2 regions of the Mesorhizobium sp. M0571 genome follow, and region 1 is predicted to be linked to the other one. Evidence: predicted binding sites of a transcription regulator. Region 1 holds the regulator's gene; the other holds the start of a gene.

Evidence for each region. The regulator PhoB, encoded in region 1, activates phosphate uptake and scavenging genes when phosphate is short. The targets are predictions, from matches to a motif close to TGTCATNNANCTGTCAT.
Region 2: a site for PhoB is predicted at 2,699-2,715, ahead of NKI85_RS13255 (inorganic diphosphatase). Genes of this name have one in related genera too.

The regions. Positions count from the first base shown of each region.
Region 1 is NZ_JAMYQT010000001.1:405,522-421,026, reverse strand. It holds gene NKI85_RS02070 (response regulator) at 1-149, shown strand, start outside; gene NKI85_RS02065 (DUF1328 domain-containing protein) at 386-550, shown strand; gene NKI85_RS02060 (sensor histidine kinase) at 742-1,776, shown strand; gene NKI85_RS02055 (hypothetical protein) at 2,200-2,526, shown strand; gene NKI85_RS02050 (YMGG-like glycine zipper-containing protein) at 2,609-2,854, shown strand; gene NKI85_RS02045 (CHASE domain-containing protein) at 2,951-4,591, opposite strand; gene NKI85_RS02040 (ATP-binding cassette domain-containing protein) at 4,714-5,514, opposite strand; gene NKI85_RS02035 (sugar ABC transporter permease) at 5,634-6,965, opposite strand; gene xylF (D-xylose ABC transporter substrate-binding protein) at 7,108-8,148, opposite strand; gene NKI85_RS02025 (ROK family protein) at 8,434-9,678, shown strand; gene phoB (phosphate regulon transcriptional regulator PhoB) at 9,688-10,377, opposite strand; gene phoU (phosphate signaling complex protein PhoU) at 10,394-11,101, opposite strand; gene pstB (phosphate ABC transporter ATP-binding protein PstB) at 11,134-11,937, opposite strand; gene pstA (phosphate ABC transporter permease PstA) at 11,934-12,785, opposite strand; gene pstC (phosphate ABC transporter permease subunit PstC) at 12,789-13,778, opposite strand; gene pstS (phosphate ABC transporter substrate-binding protein PstS) at 13,838-14,899, opposite strand.
Region 2 is NZ_JAMYQT010000009.1:68,734-84,238, reverse strand. It holds gene NKI85_RS13270 (transglutaminase-like cysteine peptidase) at 1-198, shown strand, start outside; gene NKI85_RS13265 (hypothetical protein) at 279-584, opposite strand; gene NKI85_RS13260 (multicopper oxidase family protein) at 879-2,234, opposite strand; gene NKI85_RS13255 (inorganic diphosphatase) at 2,772-3,374, shown strand; gene NKI85_RS13250 (hypothetical protein) at 3,499-3,828, opposite strand; gene NKI85_RS13245 (hypothetical protein) at 4,099-4,665, opposite strand; gene tatB (Sec-independent protein translocase protein TatB) at 4,892-5,260, shown strand; gene NKI85_RS13235 (CDP-diacylglycerol diphosphatase) at 5,223-6,167, shown strand; gene NKI85_RS13230 (alkaline phosphatase) at 6,597-8,339, shown strand; gene NKI85_RS13225 (hypothetical protein) at 8,434-8,898, shown strand; gene NKI85_RS13220 (ABC transporter ATP-binding protein) at 8,905-9,612, shown strand; gene NKI85_RS13215 (ABC transporter permease) at 9,701-10,942, shown strand; partial or broken gene NKI85_RS13210 (undecaprenyl-diphosphate phosphatase) at 11,139-11,968, shown strand; partial or broken gene NKI85_RS13205 (transglutaminase-like cysteine peptidase) at 11,971-12,143, opposite strand; gene NKI85_RS13200 (transglutaminase-like cysteine peptidase) at 12,115-12,303, opposite strand; gene NKI85_RS13195 (transglutaminase-like cysteine peptidase) at 12,266-12,517, opposite strand; partial or broken gene NKI85_RS13190 (transglutaminase-like cysteine peptidase) at 12,590-12,927, shown strand; gene NKI85_RS13185 (DUF1402 family protein) at 13,118-14,068, shown strand; gene NKI85_RS13180 (DUF2333 family protein) at 14,409-15,505, shown strand, end outside.

The DNA of each region.
Region 1 (15,505 bases):
TCTTCATCACCGCCTTTCCCGAGCGCCTGCTCACCGGCGAGCGGCCGGAACCGGCTTTCCTCGTCACCAAGCCGTTCAATCCGGACATGGTCAAGGCTCTTATCAGTCAGGCCCTGTTCTTTGACCGGCACGCGAAGGCCGCGGCATAAAACAGCTAGCGGTCGCGCTGCGGCCGCCAGGGTGTGGGATAGCCACTCCTCTTGGATCAGAGGGGGCGTAATTCACTGGCAACCAACTGGTGCCGAACCTGAGAACCTGACAAGAAGCTTTTCGCACACCGCAACAATTCGGGCCGTAAAGATTTTCAGCATCGTCTTTTTCGGGAAATGGTGGAACAAACGGAGGCGAATCACGTTTTCACCGCAGCATTGGAAGGAGATGGATCATGCTTTACTGGGCGCTCGTATTTCTCGTCGTGGCGATCATCGCCGGTGCGCTTGGTTTCGGCGGCATCGCTGGCACCTCGGCCGGCATAGCGCAGATATTGTTCTTCGTCTTTCTCGCTTTCCTGATCATATCGCTTATTGCCGGCCTGATCAGACGAGCGTGAATGCCAAGCGGCCATTTAAGCGAACACTGGAAGCCGCACCCCTCAAACGGTTTCCAGCCACCGCCGGGCAGTGTCCTCCAACGGGACGCCGCTCGGCGGACCGCTTTTTAAGGCTTTATACGAAGCGCCTCCTTTTGGAACCCATTTCTCCGCGAGCCGTTCAGCCCGACATGGGTTGAGCAAGATGACCGATGCGTTCCAGAGTCGGAAAGATGAAAGACCGCGGCCAGAGTGATGAGATCATCGCTTTGCATCCCGCCGAAAGCGGAATGCAGCTTGGCCGAGCCCTTCTCCACGCCCTGCACAATGCCGGGATTTCCGTTCTATACCAGGATCGCGAGATGAAGACGGTGTGGGCGCGCAACATGCGCGCACCATGGACCTCCGATGCCTCCGATAATAACGGCATCTTGCCGCCTGCGCAGGCAGCGCGTATCGGCGCCGCCAAGCACGACGTCATCGTCTCCGGCAATCCCCAACACCTCGAACTCAGCGTGCCGGCCGATGATGGCGCCCGCTGGTTTCAGGTGTGGATAGACGCCGACCGCAACGAGACCGGCGCAGTGCAGGGCGTCGTGACCACCATGGTCGAAACGACCGAGCAGAAACGCCGGGAGCAGACGCTGAAGGCGCTGCTGCGCGAGGTCAGCCACCGCTCCAAGAACCTCTTGGCCATCATCCAGAGCATCGCCACCCAGACGGGCCGCTATTCGGGCAGCATTGACGATTTCCTGACGCGTTTCCGGGGCCGATTGCAGTCGCTGGCCTCCTCGCAGGATCTGGTTACGTCATCCAACTGGCGGGGAGCAGCGCTGCGTGAGCTGGTTTCCGGTCAGGTCGGCAGGTACGGCGCGGACCCCATGCACAGCCTGCGTTTCCGCGGCGCAAATCCGTATCTCAATCCCAATGCTGCCTTGCACATCGGCTTGGCCATGCATGAGCTCGCCGTCAATTCGGTCAGCTATGGCGCACTGTCGCGCACCGATGGCTTCGTCGAGGTCACGGCTGATCTGACGGCCGCTTCCGCTGGCGAGCCTGCTCTGTCACTGACATGGGCCGAAGTGATCGGAGCCAACGACAATCAGCGCAGCGAGAAGCGTTTTGGCAGCGTCGCGCTTGAACGCGTCGTGCCCACATCGTTGAATGGAACGGCGACACTCGAAATCACCGGCAACCGCCTCGAATATCGCCTTGTCGTTCCTCACGGCAATTTCGAGACGGATTGAACGAACGGCGGCCGCCCGGAAGAAGGCTTGCTGCGCATCGCCCCACCTTAACCGACTGTTCACCATAAAGTCCGATCCTGTCTGAACGTGCCGATCCGCCGGATCTCGATCGCAGTTTGGCGCAATATGAAAGGAATAGGCCTTGACGGCTGCAGACTTGAACAGAATGGAACAGGCCGCTCGCATTTCGATGGGCGGGTTTCAGGACCCCGACGCGTTCGCAGCGCCCGTGCCTCGCGCTTCGCCGCTCCGCTTTGCCGTTTACGCGCTCATAGCCGCGCTCGTCCTGGCGGCCGCGTCCCAGTTGATTTGATCGAGCTCGCCAAGATTGCCGGCAGCTTCTGCCTGCTCACGTCGGCTTGATCGCACTGTCCAGGAACTTTGAGGGATTTGGACCGTTTCCGTGGCGAGAGGTCCCTTGCCATGGAGCACATTGCCGCTTTGCTGTTGGTTGTCGGCTGTTCGAACGGCATGACCGCGTGTCGTGAATTGCCTACGCCGGTAAGCGTTTTCGAAACCGAGGCGGAGTGCATGGCCGCGCGCCCGCTTGCGGTGACCAACCTCCGCGATCAAGCCCAGCATATCGTCGCCAAATGCCTTGCCGTCGATCCGGCGCTCGAGGACGATTATGACCGGATCGTCTGGAGCGTGCGTCCGGACGGCACGCTCGATGCCTCCTTGGAGATTTCCAACTTCATGGTAGCATCGAACGCCGCGCGCCCCGAAAAAGACTATCTTAATCAACAATGAAATCGTGCGGGCAAAGGCCGTGCTTTCATGCTAAATGGCGGCTGGAGCTTACTAAAGTGAGGACAAAGTGAGGAGTGACTTCATGCGGAAGATGATTATTGCCATGGTTGCCGTGGTTGCGGTCAGCGGCTGCACCACCACGGAGGAGAACGTGGGTATCGGCACTGTGGGCGGCGCGCTCATCGGTGGCGCCGTCGGCGGCGGCAAGGGCGCTTTGATCGGTGCTGGCGCTGGTGCGATTGGCGGCCTGCTCGTTCGCCGTCTGCAGAATGGCTATTGCCAATACAGAGATCGTCACGGCCGGATCTACACAGCCCGCTGCAACTAGTTTCGAAAAACAGGCCAACGTCAAACGCGGAGGCAGATATGTCTCCGCGTTTGCGCGCGCAAAGCGCTCTCGTGATGCGGCTCATGGAATGAAGTTTCAGGCCGGCAGCGGAATCCTGATCTCCACGTTCAGACCGTCCTCACGAAAGTCGCGCCTGATCGTACCGCGTAATTCGCGCGTGACGTTGAGATCGATCAGTCTGGTTCCAAAACCGCTCTTTGCCGGTGTCTTGAGCTTTTTCTGCCCGGCCTCACGCCAGTTGAGGACCAGTGTGCGGACGCGTCCGCGGCCTTCGAGCGACCAGTCGACCTTGAGCGCCCAGCCGCCCTTGAGGGTGTTGGCCGAATTGCCGGCTTCGCCATATTTTAACGCGTTCGTCGCCAGTTCGTGAAAGACGAGGCCGAGCGCCTGCGTCGTCTTCTCGTCGAGAAGAACCTCCGGTCCCGACAACAGCTCTTCGGGAAGCTCATTGCCGAACACTTGGCCGAGCTCGATGCGCAGCAGGTCGCCAAGATCGGCTTTCTGCCAGCGTGAGCGCGTCAGCATGTCCTGGGAAGCCGCCATTGCCTGCAGCCGGGCCGAGAAAGACGTCGAGAATTCCTGGACGTCGGCGGCGTGCGATGCTGTCTGGCGCGCGATTGCCAGCACCCGCGTGATCGAGTTCTTGATGCGATGCTTCATCTCCTGCAGCATCAGGTCTTTTTCCAGTAGGCTCTTCTCGGTCGTTTCGTGAAGCAGCGAGACCGCCTCATAGGCCCGCTCCTGATAGCGGGCCACCAGCGCGATGGCGCCGGCAAGCAGCAGGCCGAACAATCCCAGCATCACCGGAATGGCGCGCGAGGAAGGTTGCGAAAAAGCACTTGTCGGCCTGAACAGGACAGTCCACGGCCGGCCGGCAACAGTGATTTTGCGGGTGACCAGCAGCCTGTCGCCGAGGGCCGAAACAGGCGGCGTTTCCGACTGGAACAGCAGATTGTCGCTGTTCACCACGCCGTCGTAGACCTCGGTATTGACCGGCAACAGTGGCGCCCGGCTGAGCGCGGCCTGGAACAGGTCCCGGGAGCGGAAGGCCGCATAGAGGAAACCGGCAGTTGAGGATCTCGACGCGTTGACGGCGTCCGGCGCGGTTTCGACATTAAGCCGGACGAAGACGAAGAACCCGGTGAAGGTCTGCGCGGCACCCGTTTCCTTGCCGAGCTGCGCAAGCCCGCTGGCATGCTGCTGGTCGTCGGCCAACGCTTTTTCGATCGCCTCGCGCCGCACCGGCTGGGTGAACATGTCGTAGCCGATGCTGGATTTGTTGGACGGATCCAGCGGCTCGAACAGCACGATGGGCGTACGCCAGGGCAAGTTCGTGTCGGGATAGATCGCATGGCTTGCGCCGTGGTCGTGCAGGATGTCGCGCTCGACCGCCGCGTCGTTTTCAGTTTTCGCCAGGCGGAGGAAGCCGATGCCGCGCAGGCCGGCGAAATTATTGTCGATGTCGAGTGCGTTGAAGAAAGCCTTGAACTCGCCTTGCGAGATACCGCCATTGCGCGCATCGAACAGCGCCTGGGTCGAGCGCAGCAGCGACAGGTCCAGGTCGATGCGGCTTTCGATCCGGTTGAGCGCGTCGTCTGCCGTCGCCTCGAATTTTATGCGGGCCGCTTCCTGGGTGGCAAAATAGGCAAAACCCGCCATCGTCAGGCTGATCAGCGCGACGGCGATGAAAGCGACGGTCGGAAAGAGCTTTTTCAATTGCTGATACGGGCCATGGAAGGTTCTTTATGGGCAAGTCCCGGCGTCAACACAATGGCGAGGCCAAAGCATGGTGACGACTGGCACATTACGCCGCATTTGATTAGCCGGCTAATTCTTGTTCAAGCGGCGATCTTCAGGGCCCCCGGGCCCGGTATGGCGCCGGGCGGGCATTTGCCGAGAATGATCATGCCGAGCACCTCGTCCTGGGTGACGTCGGTTGTGCGCGCCGTGCCGACAACCCGACCGTTCTTCATGACGCAGACGCGGTCGGCAAGCTCGAACACGTCGTGAATGTCGTGGCTGATCAGGAAGATGCCGATGCCGTCGGCCTTGAGCTGCTTGACCAGTTCGCCGACCTGCGCAGTTTCTTGCGGCCCCAGTGCCGCCGTCGGCTCGTCCATGATCAGGATGCGGGCGTTGAACAGGATGGCGCGGGCGATCGCAACCGACTGCCGCTGGCCGCCCGAAAGCCTTATTACCGGCTCCTTGAAGCGTTGGAAACGCGGATTGAGCCTGCCCATCACCTTGCGCGCCTCGGCCTCCATGGCGACGTCGTCGAGCGTACCCCAGCCGGTCATCAGCTCGCGGCCGAGAAACAGGTTGGCGGCCGCGTCGACATTGTCGGCCAGCGCCAGCGTCTGGTAGATCGTCTCGATGCCGTACTTTTTGGCGTCGCGCGGGTTGGAGATCGAAGCCTCCTCGCCGTTGACGAAAATCTGGCCCGCATCGCGCTTGTAGGCGCCAGACAAGATTTTTATCAACGTCGATTTGCCGGCACCGTTATGGCCGAGCAAAGCCATCACCTCGCCCGGGAAAAGATCGACCGAGGCATCGTCGACGGCGCGAATGCCGCCGAAGGCGATGGAAATGTTGCGCATCTCGATCAGCGGCGTGCCCGTGGGAGCGGTCTTGTCTGCCATGCTCGTTCCTCCTCCCTATAGATCTTGCTTGAGCATGATCTTGTCCGAACCGAAGGTCAGCGGCAGCAAAAACCGGTTTCCACTTTTCGCTGACGCGGATCTTCGGTTCGGGATCATGCTCAGACCCGTTTGCGATAGACGGTATCGAGCCACACCGCGACCACCAGCACGGCGCCGACAACGATGCTCTGCAGCGGCGAATCGATGCCGAGCAGCACCATGCCGGATTGCAGCGACTGCATCAGAAGCGCGCCGAGCATGGCGCCGAGCACCGTGCCGGAGCCGCCGGCGAGCGACGTGCCGCCGATCACGGCCGCCGCGATGACCAGGAGCTCGTCCAGGGTCCCCAGCGCATTGGTCGACGCGTTGAGGCGGGCCGATGCGATCGCCGCACTGATCGCGGCCAGCACGCCCATGATCATGAACACCTTCATGGTCACCCAGCGTGTGTTGATGCCGGCGAGATTGGCAGCCTCCGGATTGCCGCCGATGGCGAAGACATAGCGGCCGAAACGGGTGCGCCTGGTGATGAAGGTCATGACAATGCCCGCGGCCACGGCCATCAGCACCGGTATGGCGATGCCGTGGGCGATGAACAACCCGCCCTCGGGAATGGTGATGCCGTTCTGCTGGGCATATTGGCGTACGATGCCGACCGGCCAAGGATAGGAATTGGCGATCCAGACGGCGCCAAGGATGGCGGCGCAGGCTATCACGCCGAGCAAGGTTTCCGCCCAGACAGGGCGCAGCGGGAACTTGAACCGCTTGCGCTGCGAGCGGCCGTTGAAGAGCACGAAGGCAACGGCCGCGCAGGCGACGACACCGACGATCCAGCTCCAGGTGGCGCCGATCGAGCCGCGTGGTCCGCCGCCCATCAGCTGGAAGGTCCTGTCCAGCGGCGCAACGGTGCGCCCGCTGGTAATCAGCCATGCCATGCCGCGCCAGATCAGCAATCCGCCGAGCGTCACGATGAAGGCAGGAACCTCGAGATAGGCGATGATGAAACCCTGAAACGCTCCGATAGCCAGGCCGAGCACCAGGCCGGCGGCCAGTGCAATGACCCACAGCCAGGGGCTGCCAAGCTGAAACCCCATGACGCGGACGAGGAATTCGGCCTGCGCCACGCCCATCACCATGCCGATCACGCCTTCCACCGAACCGACGGAAAGATCGATGTTGCGCATCACGATGACCAGCACCATGCCTGTCGCCATGATCGCCACCGAGGAGGTCTGCACGGAAAGGTTCCAGAGATTGCGCGGCGTCAGGAAGAGCCCGCCTGACAATATGTGGATCCCGACCCAGATGACCAGCAGCGCGCCGACCATGCCGAGCATGCGCGTGTCGAGTTCGGTTGCCTTGAGAAATCGGGCAACGACGCCGAGCTCGGATTCACGCGCCCGGTCTGCGGTCGAGCTGTCGACCGGCGTGTTGGAAGTCGTGTCGGTCATGATGTTTCTCCCGCCGGGTTGCCGTCTGCCGCGGATGCCGGAAGCAGCCTAGAAGTTATCCGCCGGAAGCGGAAAAACAATTCTTCTTGAAAAAACGCCGCGGCGAGCAGCCGCGGCGTTCGGACTTCTCGGAAACGTCGGATCAGTTGCAGACCGGAACAGTGCCCGCCGCCACGCCGGCGCAGACTTCTTCTTTCTTGATCCAGCCGGCGTCGATGACGACGTTGAGGTTGTCCTTGGTGATGGCGACCGGGGTCAGGAACAGCGACTTGACGGTGTTGCCGCCGGGCGTGGTGAAATCCTTAACGCCCGCAACGTCGGTCATCTGCTTGCCGTCGGCCAGTTGCGAGGCGATCTCGGCGGCGTTCTTGCCGAGCTCGCGCGCGTCCTTCCACACCGACACGGTCTGTGTGCCGAGCGCGATGCGGTTCAGCGCGGCGTGGTCGCCGTCCTGGCCCGAGACCGGAACGGATCCGGCCAGCCCTTGCGCCGTCAGCGCGGCGACGACGCCGCCGGCGGTGCCGTCATTGGCGGCGACTACGGCATCGACCTTGTTGTCGTTCGCGGTCAGGAACTGTTCCATGTTCTTCTGGGCGTTGGCCGGCAGCCAGCCGTCGGTATAGGCCTCGCCGACATTCTTGATCTTGCCGCTGTCGATGGCGTCCTTCAGCACTTCCATCGAACCGGCAAACAGGAAATCGGCATTCGGATCGGCGCCCGAGCCCTTGATGAAGACGTAGTTGCCTTCCGGCTTCACCTTGAACACTTCGCGGGCCTGCATGCGGCCGACCTCCTTGTTGTCGAAGGTCAGGTAAAAGACGTCTTTGTTCTCGATCAGCCGGTCGTAGCCGACGACCGGAATACCTTCGTCCAGCGCCTTCTGCACAGCCGGCCCGATCGCCGAGGCGTCCTGCGCCAGGATGATCAGTGCGTTGGCACCCTGCGAGATCAGGCTCTCGACGTCGGTGAGCTGCTTGCCCGGGTTGGACTGTGCATCGGCGGAAATATACTTGTCGCCGGCGGCCTCGATGGCGGCCTTCATTGCGGCTTCGTCGGTCTTCCAGCGCTCCTCCTGGAAATTCGACCACGAAACGCCGATGACCTTGTCCTTAGCCTGCGCCACCGACGCGAGCGTCAGCGTCATGGCGACACCCGCCAGAATGGCGGTCGTGAATTTCTTCATCATATCCTCCCTGCGCCGCGTACGGCGTGACCAATTGGCCCAAAGACCAGCTAGAGGCGTTAATTTTTTCGAGCCTCGAAAAAATACTGACCCGATCTCCGGCTGCTGTCAACATCGATTCTGATGGATTTTGATGACTCTCCGAGTTTTTTCGAGTGTCGGAATAAACGATGACAGCGCCGCCGGCATCTGACACTATTTGCCTGTATCTGACACTATTTGTCGGACATTACCGACGGCTTCCGGTTCATGAGCGGCCGCGGCAACCGGGAGGAAAGCAAAACGATGTCGGTCGGAATCCGCCATGACGATTTGCGCCGGCGCAACCGGGCGATGGTGATCTCGGCGGTGCGCCGGGCCAGCCAGCCGTCGCGTACGGAGATCGCTGCAACCACCGGCCTCAGCCATTCGACCATATCGGCGATCTCCTCCGACCTGATACGGGAAGGCATCCTCGCCGAGAGCAAGGCAAACGAGCCCGTTTCGTTGAAACGCGGTCGTCCGCAGGTCGGCCTCGCCCTCAACCCGGAAGCGGCGGCGGTGCTGACCGTGGTGTTGTCGCTGAATTTCCTGTCGGCCGCCATCATCGACTATGCGGGACAGGTGGTCGTCGAGGAACAGCGCCGGCTGGACACGCTGACCATGCCGCGCGACGAGCTGATCCGCGAATGCATGGCCATCGTCCGGCGCCGGCTGGAAGATCCAGACCTTGACGTCCGCAGTGTCGCCCGCATCGCCCTGGCGATTCAGGGAATTACCGACTCCCCTGCACGCGCCATGCTGTGGTCGCCGATCACGCCGCAGACGGACATCGCCTTTGCCGACATGCTGGAAGACGAATTCGGCATCCCGGCCACGGTGGAGAACGATTGCAATATGATGGCGGTGGCTTTGCGCTGGCGCGATCCGGATCGCTATCGCGACGACTTCATCGCCATCCTGCTTTCGCACGGCATCGGCATGGGGCTGGTGCTGAAGGGCGAGCTGTTCACCGGCACGCATTCCTCGGGCGGCGAGTTTGGCCACATGATCCATCGTCCAGGCGGCGCGCTCTGCCGTTGCGGGCGGCGCGGCTGCATCGAGGCCTATGCAGGCAATTACGCCATCTGGCGCAACGCTACGGGGATGAGCGAAGACAGCAAACCGGTCGCCGACGTCAGCGACGCCGACATGCGCGCGTTGGCGGCCCGGGCCCGCGAGAAGGATGGGCCGGAACGCGAGGCCTACCGCAGGGCCGGCGAAGCGCTGGGTTTCGGTCTCGGCTCGTTGTTCGCGCTGATCGATCCAGCACCGGTCGCGATGGTCGGCGTCAGTGCCGCCGCCTTCGATCTGATCGAGCCGGCCTTGCGCAAGGCCATCGCCCAGACCGCCGGTGGCCAGCATTCGAGCTCGATCTCCTTCGACACCGAGCCGAACGAATTGCCGCTGATCCGCGAAGGCTGCGCGATGCGGGCGTTAAGCTTCGTCGACCAGGAGATTTTCGCGCCGGGCGCGCAAATGAGGCCCGGCATCAGAAAGAACGTAGCCTGACCAGGCAGGTCAATCTTCCCTGATCGCATAGCCGGCACCGCGGATGGTGCGGATGACATCCGGCATGCGGCCGTTATTGACGGCTTTGCGCAGCCGCCCGACATGCACGTCGACGGTGCGTTCGTCGATGTAGATCGTCTCGCCCCAGACATTATCGAGCAACTGGCTGCGCGAGAAGACGCGGCCGGGATGCCGCATCATGAATTCGAGCAGCCGGAATTCGGTCGGCCCGAGCCGGATTTCGCTCTTCTTGCGATAGACCCTGTGCGATTCGCGATCGAGCACGATGTCGCCGACCTTCAGCACGCTGGACAGCACTTCCGGCTTGGCGCGGCGCAGCAGCGCCTTGACCCTGGCCATGAATTCCGGTGTCGAAAACGGTTTGACCAGATAGTCGTCGGCGCCGGTCGAAAGACCGCGCACCCGGTCGCTCTCCTCGCCGCGCGCGGTCAGCATGATGATCGGCAGCCGCTCGGTTTCGGGGCGCACCCGCAACCGTCGGCAGAGCTCGATGCCGGAAACCGCTGGTATCATCCAGTCGAGCACCAGAAGATCGGGCACATTCTCCTGCAAACGGATCTCGGCTTCGTCGCCGCGTGTCACCACCTCGACCTGGTAGCCTTCGGATTCGAGATTGTAGCGGAGCAGCACACCCAACGGCTCCTCGTCCTCCACCACCATTATGCGTGGTGCGATCATCGGCTGGGCACCCCCATCATGTCACCGGTGCGGACATTGTCGTTTCGTCCTGCTTCGGACGATTGACAGGCAATTGCTCGCCGGTCAGCACATAATACGCATTTTCGGCGATGTTGGTGACATGGTCGCCGATCCGCTCCAGATTCTTGGCGCAGAACAGCAGATGCGTGCAAGCGGTGATGTTGCGCGGGTCTTCCATCATGTACGTCAACAGCTCGCGGAACACGGACGTGTATTTGACGTCGATGCGCTCGTCGGCGGCGCGTAGCTTGGCCAGCGCGGCCGCATCGCCGGCAGCATACTCCTCGATGACGCCCTGCACCTGGATGAGCACCAGCTGCGCCATCGCATCGATGGAATGCGATAGGTCGCGCGGCGTGACGCTGAGGCCGACCGCACTCACACGCTTGGCGATATTCTTGGCAAGGTCGCCGATGCGTTCGAGGTCGCCGGCCATGCGGATCGCCCCGACGACATGGCGCAGATCGTGGGCCATCGGCTGGCGCTTGGCGATCAGGGTGATGGCGCGGTCGTCCAGTTCGCGTTGACGCGCATCCATGATGGCGTCGTCCGAAACAACGCGCTGCGCCAGCGCATTGTCGGAATTCAACAGGGCCTTGGTCGCCCCGCCGACCATCGAACCGGCGAGGTCGGCCATGTCGCGGATCAGCTTGCTGATCTGCTCGAGATCCTCGTCGAAAGACGCGACTGTATGTTCGGCCATGATATTGTCCTCGTCTGCGTGATCGGCACCGCTCAGCCGAAGCGGCCGGTGATGTAGTCCTGCGTGCGCTTCTCGCGGGGCGACGTGAAGATCTTCTCGGTCCGGTCGAACTCGACCAGCTCACCCAGATACATGAAGGCAGTCTGGCGCGACACGCGCGCCGCCTGCTGCATGTTGTGAGTGACGATGACGATCGTGTAGTCGGCTTGCAATTCGTCGATCAGTTCCTCGATCTTGGCGGTCGACAGCGGGTCGAGGGCCGAGGCCGGTTCGTCGAGCAGAATGACTTCCGGCTTCACTGCCACGGTGCGGGCAATGCAGAGCCGCTGCTGCTGGCCGCCGGAGAGGCTCAAGCCGCTGGCGTTGAGCTTGTCCCTGACCTCGCCCCAAAGCGCGGCACGCTTCAACGCCTGTTCGACGCGGCCGTCCATCTCGGACTTGCCGAGATTCTCGTAGAGCCTGACGCCGAAGGCGATGTTCTCGTAGATCGACATGGGGAACGGCGTCGGCTTCTGGAACACCATGCCGATCTTGGTCCTGAGCAGGTTGAGATCCTGCGACCGGTCGAGAATGTTCTTGCCGTCGAGCAGGACCTGGCCCTCGGCTGTCTGTTTCGGGTAGAGCTCGTAGATGCGGTTGAAGACGCGCAGCAGCGTCGACTTCCCGCAGCCCGAAGGCCCGATGAAGGCCGTGACACTGCGCTCGGGCAGCGACAGGCTGATGTCCTTCAGCGCCTTGCTCTGGCCGTAGTAGAAGTTGAGGTTCTTGACCTCGATCTTCGTCTTCTCGGCGACCGTTTCGGTCATCGTCATGTCCGGGGACAACATCTGTGTCATCTGTCCTCTCTGCGTCCGGTAAGGCTGCGGGCGAGGATGCTCAAGCCCAGAACCGTCAGGGTGATTATGAGTGCGCCGGTCCACGCCAGCTGCTGCCATTCCTCGTAAGGGCTGAGAGCGAACTGGAAGATGGTCACCGGCAGGCTGGCCATCGGCGCGTTGATATTGCTGCTCCAGAACTGGTTGTTGAGCGCGGTGAAGAGCAGCGGCGCCGTCTCGCCGGAAATGCGTGCTATCGACAGCAATATGCCGGTGACGATGCCGGACAATGCGGCGCGGTAGGCGACCGAACGGATCACCACCCAGCGCGGCGCGCCGATCGCGGCGCCGGCTTCACGCAACGCGTTCGGCACCAGGTTGAGCATGTCTTCAGTAGTGCGCACGACCACCGGAATGACCAGGATGGCAAGCGCAACGGCGCCGGCAATCGCCGAGAAATGCCCCATTGGCCGCACCATCAATTCATAGACGAACAAGCCGATGATGATCGACGGCGCCGACAACAGGATGTCGTTGATGAAGCGGACGACGGTGGTGATGCGCGAAAAGCGTCCATACTCGGCCATGTAGGTGCCGGCCAGAACGCCGATTGGCGTGCCAACGATAACGGCGATGACCGTCATGACCAGGCTGCCGGCGATGGCGTTGAGCAGGCCGCCAGCTTCGCCCGGTGGTGGCGTCATCTCGGTGAAGACCGCGAGCGAAAGCCCGGCTGTGCCCTTATAGACCAACGCGCCGAGAATGAGCGCCAGCCAGGCAAGCCCGATGCCGGCGGCGACGACGCAAAGCGTCATCATCACCGAATTCCTGGCTTTGCGGCGGCTGTGGAGCGATGAGGATGTCGACATCGGTCAGGCTCCCGTACGGGCGTCGATCCGCATCAGCATATAGCGGGCGGCGGCAAGGATCAGGAAGGTGATGACAAACAGGATCAGGCCGAGCGAAACCAGCGAAGAGGTGTAGAGGTCGCCGTCGGCCTCGGTGAATTCGTTGGCGATGGTCGCCGAGATGGTCGTGCCCGGAGCGAACAGGGAGGCGCTGATGCGGTGGGCGTTGCCGATAACGAAGGTCACCGCCATGGTTTCGCCGAGCGCGCGGCCGAGGCCAAGCATGACGCCGCCCATGATGCCGATGCGGGTATAGGGAATGACCACGCGCCGGGTCACTTCCCATGTCGTGCAGCCGATGCCATAGGCCGATTCCTTCAACACCGCCGGCACCGTATCGAAGACGTCCTTGGTGATCGAGGTGATGAAGGGCAGCACCATGATGGCAAGGATCAGCGCGGAGGTCAGAAGGCCGATGCCGTAGGGAGGGCCGGCGAAAAGGCTGGATAGTCCCGGCACACCATGGAAGAGGTTGATGACGAAGGGCTGTATCGTCGTCTGCAGGAACGGCGCGAACACGAACAGGCCCCAGATGCCATAGATGATCGAGGGAATGCCGGCCAAGAGCTCGACCGCTATGCCGATGGGGCGCCTCAGCGGACGCGGGCAGAGTTCGGTGAGAAAGACCGCAATGCCGATGCCGATCGGCACCGCGATCAGGATGGCGATGGCCGCCGTGACGATGGTGCCGTAGATCGGCGCCAGCGCGCCAAATTTTTCCGTGACCGGATTCCAGCTTTCGGTCGTCAGGAAAGAGAAGCCGAAGGCCGACAGCGCCTGCCACGAGCCGGCAAACAGCGACATCGCGACACCGCCGAGGATGACCAGCACAAGAATTGCAGAAGCGCGGGTGAGTCCGCGGAATATGGCATCTGTGAGCGCGAAGCGCCGCACCGTAGCTTCCCTGGCCCGGGCTGCTGCAGATGATGGCATGGCATCGGAAGCGATGGTCATTGGGTCCTCGCGATTGAAGGCAACAGGGAGGGCGCCGTCGACGCCCTCCCTGGAGGAGATTACATAGCCGAGTAGAGCGGCTTGCCGTCGCTGCCGACGACTTCCTTGGCCCACATGGCCTTGACGCTCTCGACCACCTTGTCAGGCATCGGAACGTAGTCCAGCTCGCCGGCCATCTCATCGCCCTTGTCATATGCCCAGGCGAAGAATTTGAGCGCTTCGCCGGTGGTCGCGGCATCGTCCGGCTTTTTGTACAGGAGGATCCACGTCGCCGCCGTCATCGGCCAGGACTCGGCGCCCGACTGGTTGGCGAGGATCACGCCATAGCCTGGCTTCGAGCTCCAGTCGGCGTTGGCTGCGGCCGCCGAGAACGCCACTGCGGTCGGCTCAACCTTCTTGCCGTCCTTGTTGATCAGATCGGTGTAGGTGAGCTTGTTCTGCTTGGCGTAGGCGTATTCGACATAACCGATCGCGCCGCCGGTCTGGGAGACGTTGTTGGCAACGCCCTCATTGCCCTTGGCGCCGATACCGACGGGCCATTCCACTGCCTTGTCGACGCCGACCTTGTCCTTCCAGTCCGCACTGACGTCGCCAAGATAGTATGTGAAGTTGAACGTGGTGCCCGAACCGTCGGAACGGTGAACGACCGCGATCGCCTGCGAAGGCAGCTTGACGTCGGGATTGAGCTTCTTGATCGCCTCGTCGTCCCACTGCGTGATCTTGCCGAGGAAGATGTCGGCCAGCGTCGCTCCGTCGAAAACCAGCTCGCCCGGCTTGACGCCTTCCAGATTGACGACGGGAACGATGCCGCCCATCACCATCGGAAACTGGGCCAGTCCGGACGATTCAAGCTCGTCGCCGCTGAGCGGCGCATCCGAAGCGCCGAAGGTAACCGTCTTGGCTTTGATCTGCTTGATGCCGCCGCCGGAACCGATCGACTGGTAGTTAAGGCCAATGCCGGTGTCTTTCTTGTAGGTGTCGGCCCACTTCGCATAGATCGGGTAGGGGAAGGTGGCGCCGGCGCCGGAGATGTCCGCGGCGAGCGCGGCGGACAGGGTGAGGGTGGTCGTCGCCGCAGCCATTGCAATCGCAACGGCCGCCGAGCGGATGAAATGTCTCATGTGGCCTGCTCCTGTTCGGAATATGGTCTCTCGGCGCCATTCCTCCGGCGCCCGCTGAGGCCAATAGCCCCCGATTATTACAGTCGCATGACAGTTTCATGTCGCTCCGGTAACGTTGTCCAGCCGGGGTAAGAAGGAGCGGCCGCGGGCTTTGTCGGAATGGCCGCGGTTTGCCGCTGGAATCAGCAGCTTGCGTGAATTCCGGCCAACATTATCCCCTCGGAGATCGCAGCAATCGGCCTCGAAAAGAAAAACCGGGCGAGAGCGCGTTGCATGCAGCCAGAAGGTGTCATGGCCGCGCCATCGCCGAAACAGGTCCGTTGGGGTAAATCTGACCCTGTTTCTTGCCGGCGGTCGCTGCTCCCGCCCGTAACTGGAGGAGCGGAACTTCGAATATCCTATTGTCGCGACTGAGCGCGGCATTGGTATGGTGCGATCGCACCATGGCCTTACGCTGGAAGCGTTGACGAATCGCAAGGTTTAACTCGCCTCGCGCTGGATCTCGCCATCCGCGCCCGACCCGGTGCTCGATCTTTCGAGCAGAGCCTTCGACTGGAAGTGCGACGATTTCTACTTCACCGTACCTACTCCCTCTGCACTATTCCG
Region 2 (15,505 bases), on a different contig from region 1:
CGCAAGCCCGACGGCGAGGGTCATGCAGTGCTGACTGTTCGTACCGACACGGGCGACTTCATCCTCGACAACCTCACCGACACGGTGCGCCGCTGGGACCAGACCGGCTACCGCTTCCTGAAGAGGCAAGCCGGCACCGACACGGGGCGCTGGGTCTCCCTCGATGGCGACAACCCGCTGGTCAGCGCAATCAAGTGACGGTAGTGTAACAGTTCACCCCAAAGTTGACGCCTTGCCGAAAGAGATCTCTGTGGCTGATGCGCAGCCTGCTCTTCGTCTTAGGTCGGAGTGTTCGTCGTTGTTAAGGCTTTGTGTCCGGCTTCGCCTGATTGCTGCTCGCCCCCTTCGACGAGCACACTCAATGGCGCTGTCGCCTCCGGGCAGCCGCTCTGAATTTTTTTCCATGACGAAATGTTGAGAACCATGTCGCATTGCGCGAGTTCCGGTCCAGACGGCAATTGCAGACAGGCGAATTCACCGTGATGGAACGTCCGGCCGTTGGCGAGGCACTGACATTCTGCCCGCGCGGGCGTTGCAACAAGCGCCGCGAAAACCAGGATGCAAGAGGCATGGAACGTCCTCATGCGAAATCATAGCACGATCCGGAGCGGGCGCCAGATCGCCCAGCATGAGCTACAGCGCCGTGATGATGACGAACGCAATCGCGACCGCGGTGGCATGGGAACCGGCGTTGGCGAGCGAGCCCGGGAGGCCACTCAGCAGAGGCTCGATCAGATGCACAGATCAGCACCCGTCGCCGGCCGCTCCGGCGCCCGTGAGCAGTAGCGCCATTAGCGCGGCGAGAACTCGGACGCTCCGCCTCGCCCAATTTCGACCCTCTCACGCCCTCGGCAACGCAACCCTGGATGAGGACCGCGTCATTCCACACGCAAATAACCGGTCAGGCCGCTCTTCTGATGTTCAATGACGTGGCAATGGAATGCCCAATTACCCGGATTGTCAGCGACCAACGCCACTTCCATCACTTCTTGCGATTTAAGAAGGGCCGTATCTGTTACAAGCGACGCAATTTTGCGCTTGTCGGAGCGTAGCAGACGGAAAGACATACCGTGCAAATGGATCGGATGATCGTTCGGCGTTTCGTTGCGAAGGCGCAGAACATAGCTTTTGCCTCGTTTTAGAGCCGCGAGCGGATCAACTGGCCCCGGCGCGTCCCCTCGCCAGGCGACGCGGTTGATCGACCAGAAGGTGTAGCCGAGCGTGCCGCAAACACCCGGCGCCGGCGCATCACCATTGGGCGACCAGCCAAAGACGAAGTCCATTGTCTCGGGATCGGTAAGATCCGGCTCCGGTACGCGATTCGGCCGCAGCGGCTTGAGTTCGCCAAGCGTCCGCCCCGCGCTGGCGCCGATAGGCCGGAATCGGACGAGAACGCGAGGTCTCTTGGCTGTTCTGAGATTCAGGCTGACGATCTCGTCTTCGCCATCAGGCACGCGGAGGGCGATATCGGCGCGCTGGCCGGGCGCGATGACAATGCCCCGAGGCGCAACAGGCTGCGGCAGCGGGTTGGCATCAAGAGCGATCACTTTGGCCGTTCCGCCATCGAGGTCATAAGTGCCGATACGGGTGACATCCGTGACTGCCAAACGCAGGCGCACAAGGCTGCCCGCCGGCAGATCGTAAATCGGGGTGACTTCCCAATTTACTGTCGAGACCGTACCCAGCGTGCCGCCGCGCGCAGCGTTGCGTGCCTTGAACAATTCGATGAACTGGCCGTCTTCGCCGAGACGGAAGTCGCGTATATTGAGCGGCAAATCCTGGTCGAAACCGGCATCTTCGTCATCTTCGACAACAAGCATGCCTGTCAGACCGCGGGCCATCTGATCGAGCGTGTTGCAATGCGGATGATACCAATAGGTGCCGGTATCCGGCGGTGTCAGAGTGTAACGGAAGCTTTCGCCCGCCGCGATGGGACGCTGGGTGAGATAAGGCACGCCGTCCATGGCATTGGCGATGCGCAATCCATGCCAGTGCACACTCGTCGCTTCATCGAGATCATTGACCACGTCTATGGAAAACGGCCTACCTCGCAATAAACGCAGAGTGGGCGGCGGCCCGCCCGCACCGAAACTCATCATCCCTTTGGTGACGGTGCCGGGCAAAATCGACCGACTGATCGCTGAAACCGGCAAGGTCAGATCGGCTGCTACGGCCCTGCCGGCAATCAGCCCGCCTGCAGCGCCGACAGCTACTGCTGCCGTGCCGCCCAGCAAGAATCCCCTGCGCGACATTCCCGACATGAAGCAGCCCTTTCAGTGGAGTATAGCGGACGTGGTGTTGTTGTCTCTTCGTTCACGAATTTCGAACCCTGGCAATGATTCAAGGTCAAGGTGGCGTAGTCTCCGAAGGACTTCAACTGAAGTTGGAGTTTCACTTGCTTTTTGATGATTGCCACACAACGTCGCACTGAGCCGCGAGGCGTCTACGTGGCAGCTCTCGCCGAACGGCGTGTTGTGGGTGTAGCGTGCCCGATTGGCAGGAGTTACGACGCAAGCTATCCCCTTGCCGGAAATGGGCTCGCCTGAAATAGCACATTTGAAGCGGCCACCGTCTCTTAAACGCCCATAAACGCAAACGCCCATAGACGCTCATCACTCGTCAGCGCTCTATCTCGGCCCATTTCTGCTCGCCGCAGGATCGGTGCAAATACGGTCATCCAATTTCAATAACGGAACCCTGTAATGCTGCCGTCACATACGGTGGCTAGGCGGATGCAGGGCGCCCTGCCCGTCCAACCTTTGGAGACAACCATGCGCGCGTTGCCGACTGTCATGGCGCTTGCGGCCCTGCTGGGCACGCAGCCCGCTTTCGCCGAATTCGTCACAGCTTTCGATTTTCCGCAGCCGAAAGACACCAGCGAATTTTACACGGTTATCGAGATTCCGGCGGGAAGCTTCACCAAATATGAGATCGATGCCGAGACAGGCCATGTCGTCGTCGATCGATATCAGTCCATGCCGGTCGTCTATCCGGCCAACTATGGTTCCGTTACCAGTTCGTTGGGCGGCGACGGCGACCCGTTGGATGCGCTTGTCTTCACCCGGGAACCCGTTGTGCCCGGTGCTCTGATCAAAGTCCGCGCCATCGGCGTGCTCAACATGGTCGACGGCGGCGAAGCGGATGACAAGATCATCGCTGTGCCGGCTACGGATATCGATCCGCAATATGACGGGGTCAAGACCATCGATGATCTTCCGGCCATCGAACGACAGCGCATCGAGGCATTCTTTCGAGTTTACAAGCAGCTACCTGAAGGCCGCAAGGCCGTTGAGCTGAACGGCTTTGGTGGCGCCAACGTCGCCATCGACATGGTTGGCAAAGCCATTGAAAACTACCGGAACAAGAAGGACTGACAGGAAAGCAGAATCTCAACAGGAAGCTCATCCATAGGGCTGGTTCCTAGCGGTGTTGGAACACCGCTAGGGTATGCGTTGGGCTTGCGTCGCACTGTTGGATGCGCGCAAACTGCGCTTCGCTTTAGCTCCGGGCGTTTGCTGTTGATAAAGCCAAATCGTTGGCTTTATCTCCGCCTTCGCCTGGTTTCTGCTCGTCCCCTTTGACAGGCAAGCCAAACGGCGCCGTCGCCTCGGGGCATCCATCCTGAATTTTTTTCCATGGCGAAATATTGAGAACCATGTCGCACTGCGCGAGTTCAGGACCTGACGGCAATTGCAGACAAGCGATTTCGCCGTGATGGAAAATGTGGCCGTTGGCGAGGCACTGGCATTCGGCCCGCGCGGGCGTTGCAGCGAGCGCCGCGAAAACCAGAATGTAAGAGGCCGTGATCGTCCTCATGCGCAAGATCATAGCACGATCCGGAACTGTCGCTAGTGTGAACGCTTCACAAGTAACTCGGCGGAGAACTCGTACCGCGGGCGCTCACGATCCTCAATCGTCGTTCGCGTCGGTTTTTGCCCTGTTGTCCCTATTTTGTGGCCCGAATCAAAGGCACGGCCAAGCGACCAAAATGACCAGCAAATCCATCGGCATGCCGCGCCCAACGACACCTGCCAAACTGCCGGCATACATGACGAGCAGCGTTGTTCGAACCAACGGCCGCGATGATGCGCGACACGTTCATGTTGAGGGAATGCGCGGGTCCTGAACGAGATAGAGCCGCGCAGTCGGCGTGAAATCAGTCACCAGGAATGAGAACGAAACCGTGCTCAGCGGATCGACCTCGCCTTTCCGGAACAGAAGATGGTCATAAGGTTCGAATTCACGACTGAATTCGGCGAAACTATCGGACCGAATTGCATCCGTTTCGCGGCGCGCCTGGTCGAACGAAAGCCCGTCGCTGGAATCGCTTGGCTGGTTGAGAATCTCCTGCAACTCGAACTCGAATTCGACCCAGGCGTGACCGCTGTTGTTGAGGGCAACGATCCTTAGGGAAATGAACCCGGTGGCATAGTTGCCGGAGGCACCGAATGGCTGAACCGGCCGGATGGCGCGTATGGTGAGGGTTACCGGGCTTGCCGACTCGAGTTCCTCGGTGATCACGACGGGATCGGCCCTTGTTCCGGCTCCCGAAGCGGCAATGATCCGGAATCCGCCGAGTTCGTCGGAAAAGGAGTAGGCGCCTGCTTCAAATATTCTGGGCCCTGTGCCATCGGCTCCAGCGAGGAGTCCGCTTGCTGCGAGCACGGTTGCGAATATCCCTACCAGACGTGCGCCTGATATTCGGGTTGACGAGTGGTGCCACATGGCTCGTAGTATGAACGACATTCCCGCGGCCGCATACTGGAATGGCTCAGGCGAGAGGCTATGATGGTTGGATTTGGCGCCGTAGGTCGAGGCATTCAACCGGATCGGTCGCCGCAAACCGCGGAGAGGTTGTCGCTGCCGGCGATATGCGCGAGAGGACGTACCGATGTTCGGACTTGGCATGACCCACCTGTTGGTTATCTTCGTGGTGGCGCTGGTTGTTTTCGGCCCGGAGGAGCTTCCAAAAGTCATGCGATCGGCGGGGGCAATGATGAAGACATTCAATCGGATTGCGGGCGATTTTCGAAAGCAGTTTGACGACGCCGTACGTCAAGCCGACAAGGAACTCGACCTGCAGGAAACCCGCTCGATGCTTCAGAATGCGATGGAGGACGTGCCGCGAAGCGCTGACAAGGCCATAGTAGGGAAGGACAGCAATCTCGATCCGGCCGCTGAGCGGGGCGCAGAATCTGAACTGACGTCGGTCACGGCCAAGGATGCGAGGTTTAATGCCGAAACGTCATCAAACCAGTGATCGGGCAGAAGAGCAGTCGCCCATCGGAACCATCGCGAGGCTCCCAGCCGCTCCACCTTCACCGTTTCGGTTTCGCCGACTGCGCGCCGGGACTCAAAACCTCATCTCGGGCATTCCCCTCGCTGTAAAATCCCTTCACAGGTTACCATTGTTCCACCACTGCCGTGCTGCAGCCGTGCTCTGTTTGACAATCGCGTTGCTGACTGCGGCGGTCACCGACGTCGGCTCCGCTTCAGCGCATCGCAACGCGCTCTGGCAGGTTGTGCAGACCTGCGCTCTTGCCGCAGCGCATCTTGGCAGCGCTTTCCCCTGCGAGGAAGTGATCCTGCCCAGGCAGGGCGTGCCTGGATCAGCTCTCATTAAATCACCCCGATACCGGACCGAGTTTCTGTTGACGCCACTTACGGCTGTTGCCGGCCTTGAAAGCCCGTCTGTCCGTTGGCAGGGCAGTTCCCAACTCTGGAATCGGGCGTGGAAAGCACGAAGCAAGGTCTCGGCGAGCCTCGGACGTCACCTTCCACGAACGGCCATCGCCATGGCTGTGAATTCCAGGACTGAGCGATCCCAGGATCAGTTCCACATCCATATCGATTGCGTTGCGGTGTCGGTGGAAAAGAAACTTGTCCTGAAGGGGCCGAAGGTGGAAGGTCCGTGGCAGCTTCTCCCTTTGGCTCTGATGGGGAAACGCTATTGGATCAAGGCAGTCGACAAGCCGGATTTGGAAACGACCAACGTAGTCGGCATCATCGCTTCCGGCCTGCCGCAGGCCCGGCGCGCCATGCATCACGTAAATGTCGTCGTCGTTGGCGCCGAACTCGCCGGCGCAAGACCGGGATTTTACATCCTGACCAATTGGGAAAGCTCAGCGGCCGAGCGCCTTTTGGATCACGACTGCACCTCGCGTTGAGCGCCCACGAGGCAACGGGCGAAGCAATGGCCGCACCCGGACACTCGACGGAAGTCTCAAAGCAGTCTTCGCGGAATGGTATCCGGGCATGGCAAACGACAATCCAAGACCCGATCAGCGCAGCAAAGCTGCGTGACCGCCCCACAGTTCCTCATGCTCTCCTATCTGCAGGCCCGCACCGGCTAACGTCGGCTCTTCGACGATCCGATGAACAGACAGCCCGAGACGAGCTGCGCACCATGCGCCTCGAAACGCGCGAGATGGGTCGCGATTGTCACCGCTCGGACGCAATAATGACCGCTTGTTCGTGGTCTGTGACGTCGACACGTGGCAAATTCGTCGTTTTTGGTCGGCGCGCGTTTCCTGCCATGTCACATCCCTGACACGGACATCGCCGAACATTGTCCGTGAACCCACCCGGAGCCTGCCATGCACCGTCTTATCGCTGCACTCGCAATAACAACAAGCTTGAACACCGTTGCGGGGGCAGCGACGGTCTACCCGCTTGATCGGGCCACGATCCTGGCGCAGTCGCCTTTCGACGTGAAGGTCGAGTTCGACAAGGTCGTTAGCGCCGACCAAGTCACGGTTACGATCAACGGCCAGCCGGCGGAAACCGTGTTGGGCAAGAAATTCGAATTCATCGAGAAGGAAGAAGGTTTCGACGCTTCGGCGCTGTTGATCCGCGCAGCCAGCATTTCGCAGCCTGGTACCTACAAGCTGGAGGCGAAGGCCGGCGACGAAATGAAGTCGGTGAGCTGGCAGGTTTTCGGCACCCCGGCAACGCCCAAGGCCAAGAACGTCATCTTCTTCCTCGGCGACGGGCTTTCGGTCGCGCATCGCACCGGCGCCCGCATCATGTCGAAGGGCATGACGGAAGGCAAAGCCAACGGGCGCCTCAACATGGACGACCTCGATCACATGGCCTTCATAGGCACGTCCGCGACCAATGCGATCTCAACCGATAGCGCCAACACGATGTCGGCTTACATGACGGGCCACAAGACGGCTGTCAACGCGCTCGGCGTCTATGCGGATCGCACCAAGGCCAGCCTTGACGACCCCAGGGTCGAGACGATCGCAGAGGCGCTGCGGCGCACCGGCAACAAGTCGATCGGCGTTGTCTCAACCGCCGAGGTGGAAGACGCCACCCCTGCGGCGGTCGTCGCCCATACCCGCCTGCGCGCCGACAAGGCTGACATTGTCGGCATGTTCTTCGTCGTCAAGCCCGAAATCGTCCTTGGCGGCGGCTCCGCCTACTTCCTGCCGCAGAGCACGCCGGGCTCGAAGCGCAAGGACGACAAGGACTACATCGCAATGTTCAGGGATGCCGGTTACACATTGGCGACCGACAAGACCGAACTCGTGGCCGCCAAGGGAACCAACACCGGCAAGATCCTCGGCCTTTTCCACACCGGCAACATGGACACGACACTCGACCGTGAATTCCTCAAGAAGGGCAGCGTCGAGAAGTTCCCGAACCAGCCCGGCCTTGTCGAGATGACGCAGACCGCACTCGATCAGCTTTCCAAGGACGAGGACGGCTTCTTCCTCATGGTCGAAGCGGCGTCCGTCGACAAGATGTCGCATCCGATGGACTGGGAGCGGTCGCTGTTCGAGACCATCGAGTTCGACAAAGCCGTCGGCATCGGGATGGAGTTCGCCAAGACGCATCCGGACACGCTGATCGTCGCCACGGGCGATCACACGCACGGCGTGTCGATCATCGGTACCATCGACGACCAGAAACCGGGCGAGGAGATGCGCGACAAGGTCGGCGTCTATGCCGATGCGGGCTTCCCGAACTACACCGACGAGAACGGCGACGGTTATCCCGACAAGGTGGACGTCACGCGGCGACTGGCTATATTCGCCAGCAACTTTCCCGACTACTACGAAACCTTCCGTCCGAAGCTGGATGGTCCGTTCGAGCCGGCCGTGCAGAACGGGGCGAAGCAGTACATCGCCAACGAGAAGTACAAGGACGTTCCGGGTGCGGTCCTGCGCGTCGGCAATCTGCCGAAGACGGCCGACACGGCCGTCCACGCCGTTGACGATGTCGTGCTCCAGGCGACCGGCCCTGGCGCCGAGGAATTCAAGGGCTATATGGAAGAGAGCGACGTCTATCGCGTGCTTGCCGATGCCCTGGCTCTTGCGCCGGCAACGAACTGATGCACTTTAGCCGATCTGGCTTGATGGACCAAGTCGCGACATGGCTCCTGACGCTACGGCGCCTGGAGCAGAACGCCGGAAGCAAGTTTCGCTCATGAAACAGCGCCCGATCACCCGCCGCAAATTGGTGCTGCTTGGCTCGGCCGTCGCACTGGTCAAGATGACTGGCGCGAGTTCCGCTTCCACGGCAACGGCAACCCTTGGCTTCGATGAGCTCTATGGAAAGATCAGCGTTCTCGGGCTCAGCTTTTCGGACAAGGTGAAAGGGCTCGCGGAAGCGGAAGTCTCCATGCAAGGCTTCATGGCGCCGCCGCTCAAGGCCGAGGCGAATTTCTTCGTGCTCACGGAAATCCCGATGGCGCTTTGCCCGTTCTGTTCCTCCGACGCCGACTGGCCGGACAACATCGTGGTCATCTACCTCGACGAGGCGCAGACCTTCGAGCAGGCCAATGCCCCGATCGAGGTGAGCGGGCGGCTGGAGGTCGGTTCATGGACCGACCCGGAAACCGGCTTCGTCAGCCTCCTTCGCATCGTCGATGCGCATTTCCGCACGGCCTGACCGCAAATGCTCCGTTTGACGATCCGTGACCTTGAGATGTCGTTTCAGGGTCTTGGCAGGCCTGCGCTGGCTCTGTCCGCGCTGGAAATCGCGCCAACCGAAAAAGTTGCCGTTACCGGTCCGTCCGGGTGCGGGAAGACGACCTTCCTGAACGTCGTCACCGGGCTCGATCGCGTTCGGAACGGTTCGGTTCGATGGGGCGAGACCGATCTTTCCGGTCTTTCGGAAGCTGGTCGCGACCGTTGGCGCGCTATGCATGTCGGCCTTGTCATGCAGGAGATCCACCTGTTCCCCGGCCTCTCGGCGCTCGATAACGTGCTGTTGCCGAGCCGACTGTCGCGGCTCCGTTCGAATACCGACTTCAGAGCGGACGGCATGCAGTTGCTCGAACTGGTCGATATAGATCGTCCCGATCAGCCGGTCGAAACCATGTCTCGTGGACAGATGCAGCGGGTCGCGGTGGCTCGGGCATTGGTCGGGCGGCCGGCAATCATCGTGGCCGACGAACCGACAGCCAGTCTCGATGCCGATTCCGGGGCCTCTGTCGCGGATCTGTTACTGCGACTCTCCAACCAGGCGGGTGCGACGCTGATCGTGGCGAGCCACCAAAAACGCCTCATCGAAAGCCTCGATCGCGTGATCCATCTGGAGTCTGGCGCCGTCGTCAGCGACACCGGCAAGCCCGCGGCCACGCATGATGAGGCGTTTCTTTGACGTCCGCGCACGATCGGTCGCGAATCCCATCAGCCGAGGTAACCATACTGCCGGTTCTGCGGCCGCCCTCACGCGAAGGAAATGACCCTTGTTGCGGTTTGTCGCTGCGGACTTGAAGCGACACTGGATCGGCGTGGCTGCGGTGGCGCTGCTCATCGCGCTCGCGACCGCGCTCGGCGTCGCTGTCACGCTCGGCGAGCGGGCGCTTCGGTTGGGTAGCGCACATGCGGCGGGCGCCTTCGATCTGGTAGTCGGCGCGCCCGGCAGCGAGACCCAATTGCTGCTGTCCGCCGTGTTCCTGCAGGCAGCGCCCTTGACGCTCATGCCGGGCAATGTACTGGCGGGGCTGATCAGGGACGAACGTGTGGCCTGGGCGGCCCCCGTCGGGTTCGGTGATTTCGTCGAGGATTTCCCGATCGTCGGCACGACGCAAGCGCTGGTCGACGGACTGGGCGGCGTCTCCGAAGGACGCACGTTCGAGAAGCTCGGCGAAGCGCTTGTCGGAGCGTCCGTGGCGAAGAACATGGGAAGCCGCTTTCACCCGGCGCACGGCCAGGTCCGTCAGGCGACCGCAATGCACAATGATGTCACCTACGCGGTCGTGGGACGGCTGAGGCCGACCGGTACCGCCTGGGACCGAGCCGTCATCGTTCCGATCGAAGCGGTCTGGCACATTCATGAACGCGATCGGGCGGGAACAGGATCGCCGCTCCTGCAGGCTGCCGCCCAAGGGGCCGCAGAGACAAGCGAGTTCGACCAGCCGATCCATCCGGAGGCCGTCCTCGATCCATCCACACCCGGCCTGCCAGCCATCGTGGTCAAACCGCGTACGGTCGCTGACGCCTATAAGCTGCGACAGGCGCACCGCAACGATCGGACCGTCGCGATCTTCCCGGGCGAGGTGCTGACGAGGCTCTACGGGACGCTCGGCGATGCGCGACGCGTGCTTTCCTTGGTGGCCGGCGGAGCGCAGGCGCTTGTCGCCGCCGCGATCCTGCTTGTCGTGGTCCTTCACGTCATGCAGCGGCGCCGGCAGATTGGTGCCTTGCGCGCGTTCGGGGCGCCGCGCGCGGTGGTGTTTGAAATCGTCTGGCTGGAGACGTTCGCAATCATCGCAGCAGGGGTGCTTCTCGGCTTCGGGCTGGGCTACACGGCCGCCAGGACGGGTGCGCACCTCTTGAGCGGAGCCAGCGGCTTTACATTGCCCGTCGAGTTCCGCAGCGAGGACTGGCAGTCCGCCCTTGTGTTATTGGCTATCACGGGTCTGATCGCTCTGGTGCCGTCGATGCTTGCATACCGGCAATCGCCGGCGCAGGCACTCAGAAACTGAACCGATTTGTGCTCATCAAAAATTCTCACCGCAGCCCGAATTAGGAAACTGCTCGTCCTTGCAAACGGTTTCGTCAAAAGCCAACAAAACCTATGCCCAATGCTCTATCGCCGTTGACACCCAAGACAGTCGTCGGTTCAGGTTGCCGGAAGATCGTGAGATCGTGACGGACGCAAAGGAAGTGCAATTGGCTGAAATCGGGTGGAGCGAGGCGGCGATCCTAGGAGTGGTTCAAGGACTGACGGAATTTCTTCCGATCTGCTCAAGCGCGCATTTGCGGATCGTTGGTGAATTCCTGCCACCGGCCGGCGATCCCGGCGCCGCATTTACCGCCATTACGCAGATCGGGACCGAGATCGCGGCCCTGATCTATTTCCGCCATGACATCATCTGCATCATCGCCACATGGCTGCGTTCCCTGGCCGGCCGCCGTGAACGGCTGGACCCGGATGCCCGCATGGGATGGCTGGTGATCATAGGGACCCTGCCGATCGGCATCCTAGGACTATTGCTGAAGAACCTGATCGAAGGTCCGGCCCGCAACCTCTATCTCACGGCAACCATGTTGATCGTCTTCGCGCTGGTTCTCGCGGCCGCCGACCGGCTGGGCGCCAAGCGCAAGGCTTTGCGCGATCTGGGCTGGTGGGACGGCTTTCTGTTCGGCGCCGCCCAGGCGATGGCCCTCATCCCGGGCGTTTCGCGATCGGGAGGCACTATAAGCGCCGGACTGCTGATGGGTTACACGCGAGAGGCCGCCGCCAGGTATTCGTTTCCTGGTGGCGATACCTGCCGTGCTCGCCTTAGGGCTTCTTCCAGCTCTATGCGAGTTGGGGGGCAGACAGTCCGGTCGGCGCCGGTCCGACCGCGCTGGCCACCCTGCTGTCCTTCGCGGTCGGCTATGTCGCGATCGTGGGTTTTCTGAAGCTAGTCTCGACGCGCAGCTACATACGCTTCGTCTATTATCGGATCGGGCTCGGCGCCTCGATATTTCTGCTTCTTGGCGCCGGTCTCCTGTCAGCGTCCTGAGATTATTTCGTGCCGCTGACGAGAATGTTCTGTTGGGATTCGATCGCTTCCCAATGGCCGGAGTTGGATCGCGACTGGCGCTTCAGGTAGGTATATCCGGTGTCCGACCACAGCAGGACCTTCGCTCCAGATTGTCGAGAATGAAGTCACCGGCGGTCGTGTTGACGCTCAGCATCGCGTGCCGCTCGCCGCTCGACTGCCTGACCACCGTTATCCAAAAGGTTTTGCGGGGGCACGCCCTGTCTCATCAGTTCGCGACGTTTTTCCAGCACGATGTCGTCGCAGTCGCCAAATCCCTTATAGGGATACTCCCATTTCTCCTCGACACCGGGTATCTATGTCCGTCATGGCCATGATCGTCGTGTTGGCCCTGTTGTTGATTTCGATCAGCGTCTCACACAAGGAGCGGGTCAGTTCGACGGGCTTTGGGTCGCGCGTGACGATCGAGCAATCATCGCGATAGTTCCGACAGTATTCGTAATGACCGATCGCTGCGTTGTCCGTCCGTTTGTTCGCATGAATGTGAGCTGCCCTGCATTCGCCGACCATGACCGATGACTTTTGCGATCGCTCGTAGGCGTCAACGTATCCGTAAACCACCGCGTCAAGCCGGTGAGCGACATGGAACACAATGGAGTTCCAGAATATTGGTCCTATCCTGACGATAATCTGGGTGATTGCGAGGATTATGCACTGGAAAATCGGCGAACGCTGATGCGAAAGGCCTTCGCGTCTCCAGTCTGCTCTTGACGGCAGTGCGCAAGTCCGATGGCGAAGGGCACGCTGTATTGGCGGTTCGAACCGACAAGGGCGATTTCATTCTCGATAATCTGACCAATAGGGTTCGTCCCTGGTACGAGACGAACCATCACTACCTGAAGCGCCAAGCGGAATACAACACGAGACGGTGGGTTTCCATCTTAAGCGCAGACAATCTTCTCGTCGGCGCGCTTAGGTAACGGGATGCCGAACATTTTTTCCAGCGTCCTTGCATCCGAACACCTTGCCGGCTCGCAAAACCTCCGCCTCTCTGTTATAGGCTCGAAAGCACACTGCCATGACCATATGACGGCACACCCTGCATCCCTTCACGGAGCCGGAGGCTGCCAACGGAGCCTCATGCCAACAGCCAAGCTGCAGCCCTTTTTGATGACGGTGACGATCGTTGCAACTTGTGTCGGAACGGCCCCAGCCGTGGCGCAGACTGTCACAGTCGTCCCGACGGGCAATCGTCTTGCCGAGCAACCGGTGATCCCAAGAGCGTCCGCGCTTCGTTCCAAGGCATTCAACACGACGTACGAGGAGAAGTATCGGGCCATAACCGCCTTGATACGGGACGACCGCAAACTCGTCGGCAAGATCAGGAAGGCGGCGCTCGCCTATGGCATCGATCCGATCCACATCGTCGCGGCTCTCGTCGGAGAGCACACCTACAATATCAGCGTGGTCGACTCGGTTCAGACCTATTACGTCAAGGCGCTCGCCTATGCCGATCTGAAGTTCTCCTTCAGCTACAGGGGCACTCCGGTCCAGTCATTCGTCCAGCGGCCCGAATTCGCATCCTGCTCTTCTCTCGAAAGCAGCGCGCTGATTTGGAGCTGCCGTGACCAGGTCTGGGAAGAGACATTCCGGGGTCGCAAGGTCGATGGCGTCGACTACGAACCCATCACGTTCCAGCGGGCCTTCTTCCAACCCTTCTATGCGGGGCAGACCTTCGGCCTGGGACAGATAAGCCCGCTTGCAGCCCTGCAGGTCACAGACATGGTCAGCCGGGTCAGCAAGCTTCCCCGATTGTTGCCCGATCGCCCGCAGGCGATCTATCGCGACGTCATGGATCCTGATCGCAGTCTTGTTTACATCGCCGCGATCATCCGGGATTCGATCGATGCCTATCGGGAACAGGGGTTCGATATATCCGGTAATCCCGGAATCACCGCCACGCTCTACAATGTTGGCCAGCCGCGCAGACGTGCACGTGAGTTGAGGCAAGCCGTGACCGACAAGACCGGCCGCACCCTGCCCGTCGAGAACTATTACGGCTGGCTCACCAACGACAGGCTCGAAGAACTCAAGGCGCTTCTCATCGATGGCACGAAATGATCGTGGTTGGTGGCCGGACACTCGCGAACCTGCGTCGGATGGCAGGACAGATTTATGCCGGAAAAGCTGGCTGTCATGAGACCAATTCCGCTTGCATTTGGCGAACATCTATCGACATCAGATGGAAGCAAACAGTGCACTCAAGCGAACTCATAAAGCGCGCCGGAATTGCCGGTCGCGTGCAAGATGGCCAAGCGAGGTATCGTGTGTCGATAACCATGCGGCTCCAAACTGAGAATGGCTTACCCAGCGCGACGCTCTGAAAACCACATATTTGAAAGACAAGGTGGCGTTTGGCATGCGCCTCTACGGCTTGACTGACTGAGGGGGTGACATCGCCATGCTTGATCCGATCGTGAATTTCTTCACCCGGATTTTCCAGTGGATCGGCCGCGGCATCGGCTTAGCCATCGGCGTCATCCTGTGGCCGTTCGTGTGGGCCGGGCGTTGGTATACGCAGCGCGGCTGGATCCTGAAGGCAGTGGTCGGCCTGGCGCTGCTGATGCTGATCGGCCTCTACGCCAATTTCTTCTACGCCACCCAGTGGTGGAACAATTTCAACCCGAACTATCCCGACACCTATATATTCGAGAAGCGCAACCTGTCGGCCGGCGAGCAGGTCGCCGCCGGTGCCGGCACCGACGCCGCCAGGACCTGTGGCAATTCGGCGATCGCCCAGTTGGCGGCCGACCTGACCGACTTCAACGTCAACCAGAATGCCTGGGTGTCGTCGATGATCCTCTACAAGCTCGGCCTGTTCGGCATCGACTGGGACCACACGCCGTGGATGGACAACAAGGCCTCGTTCCAGCGCGGCATCAACCAGGCGGTGCGGCGCACGGCGACCGAGCTTGCCGACAATCTCGGCCGCGTGCGCACCACTTCGCAGATCGACGCCGATCTTCAGGACGCGCGCGGCAATCTGCAGTTCGATGAAGAGACCTGGTATTTCGGCCTGAACCCGTTCGGCCCGAAGACGCCGACGCCGAGCTACTATCGCGATGCGGTGCGCAAGCTGCGCGCCTTCAACGCCCGGCTGGAAACCTGCCAGACGGTGTTCGATGCCCGCGCTGACAATCTCAAGCAGTATATCGACCGCATCTCGTCCGACATCGGTTCGACCTCGGCGATCCTCAAGGAGCGCGCTGAGCACTACAACAATGGCTGGTTCGATTTCCGCGCCGACGATCGCTTCTGGTTCGCCTATGGCCAGCTCTATGCCTATTACGGGCTGATGAAAGGCGCCGAGGCCGATTTCGAGGACGTGATCAACGAAAAGCACCTGCAGAGCCTGTGGGACACGATGGACTCGCAGTTCGTCTCGGCGCTGCGCATCCAGCCCTTCATCATCGCCAATGGCCGCGAGGATGGCTGGCTGTTGCCGAATCACCTAACGACAATTGGCTTCTACATGTTGCGCGTGCGCTCGAACCTGGT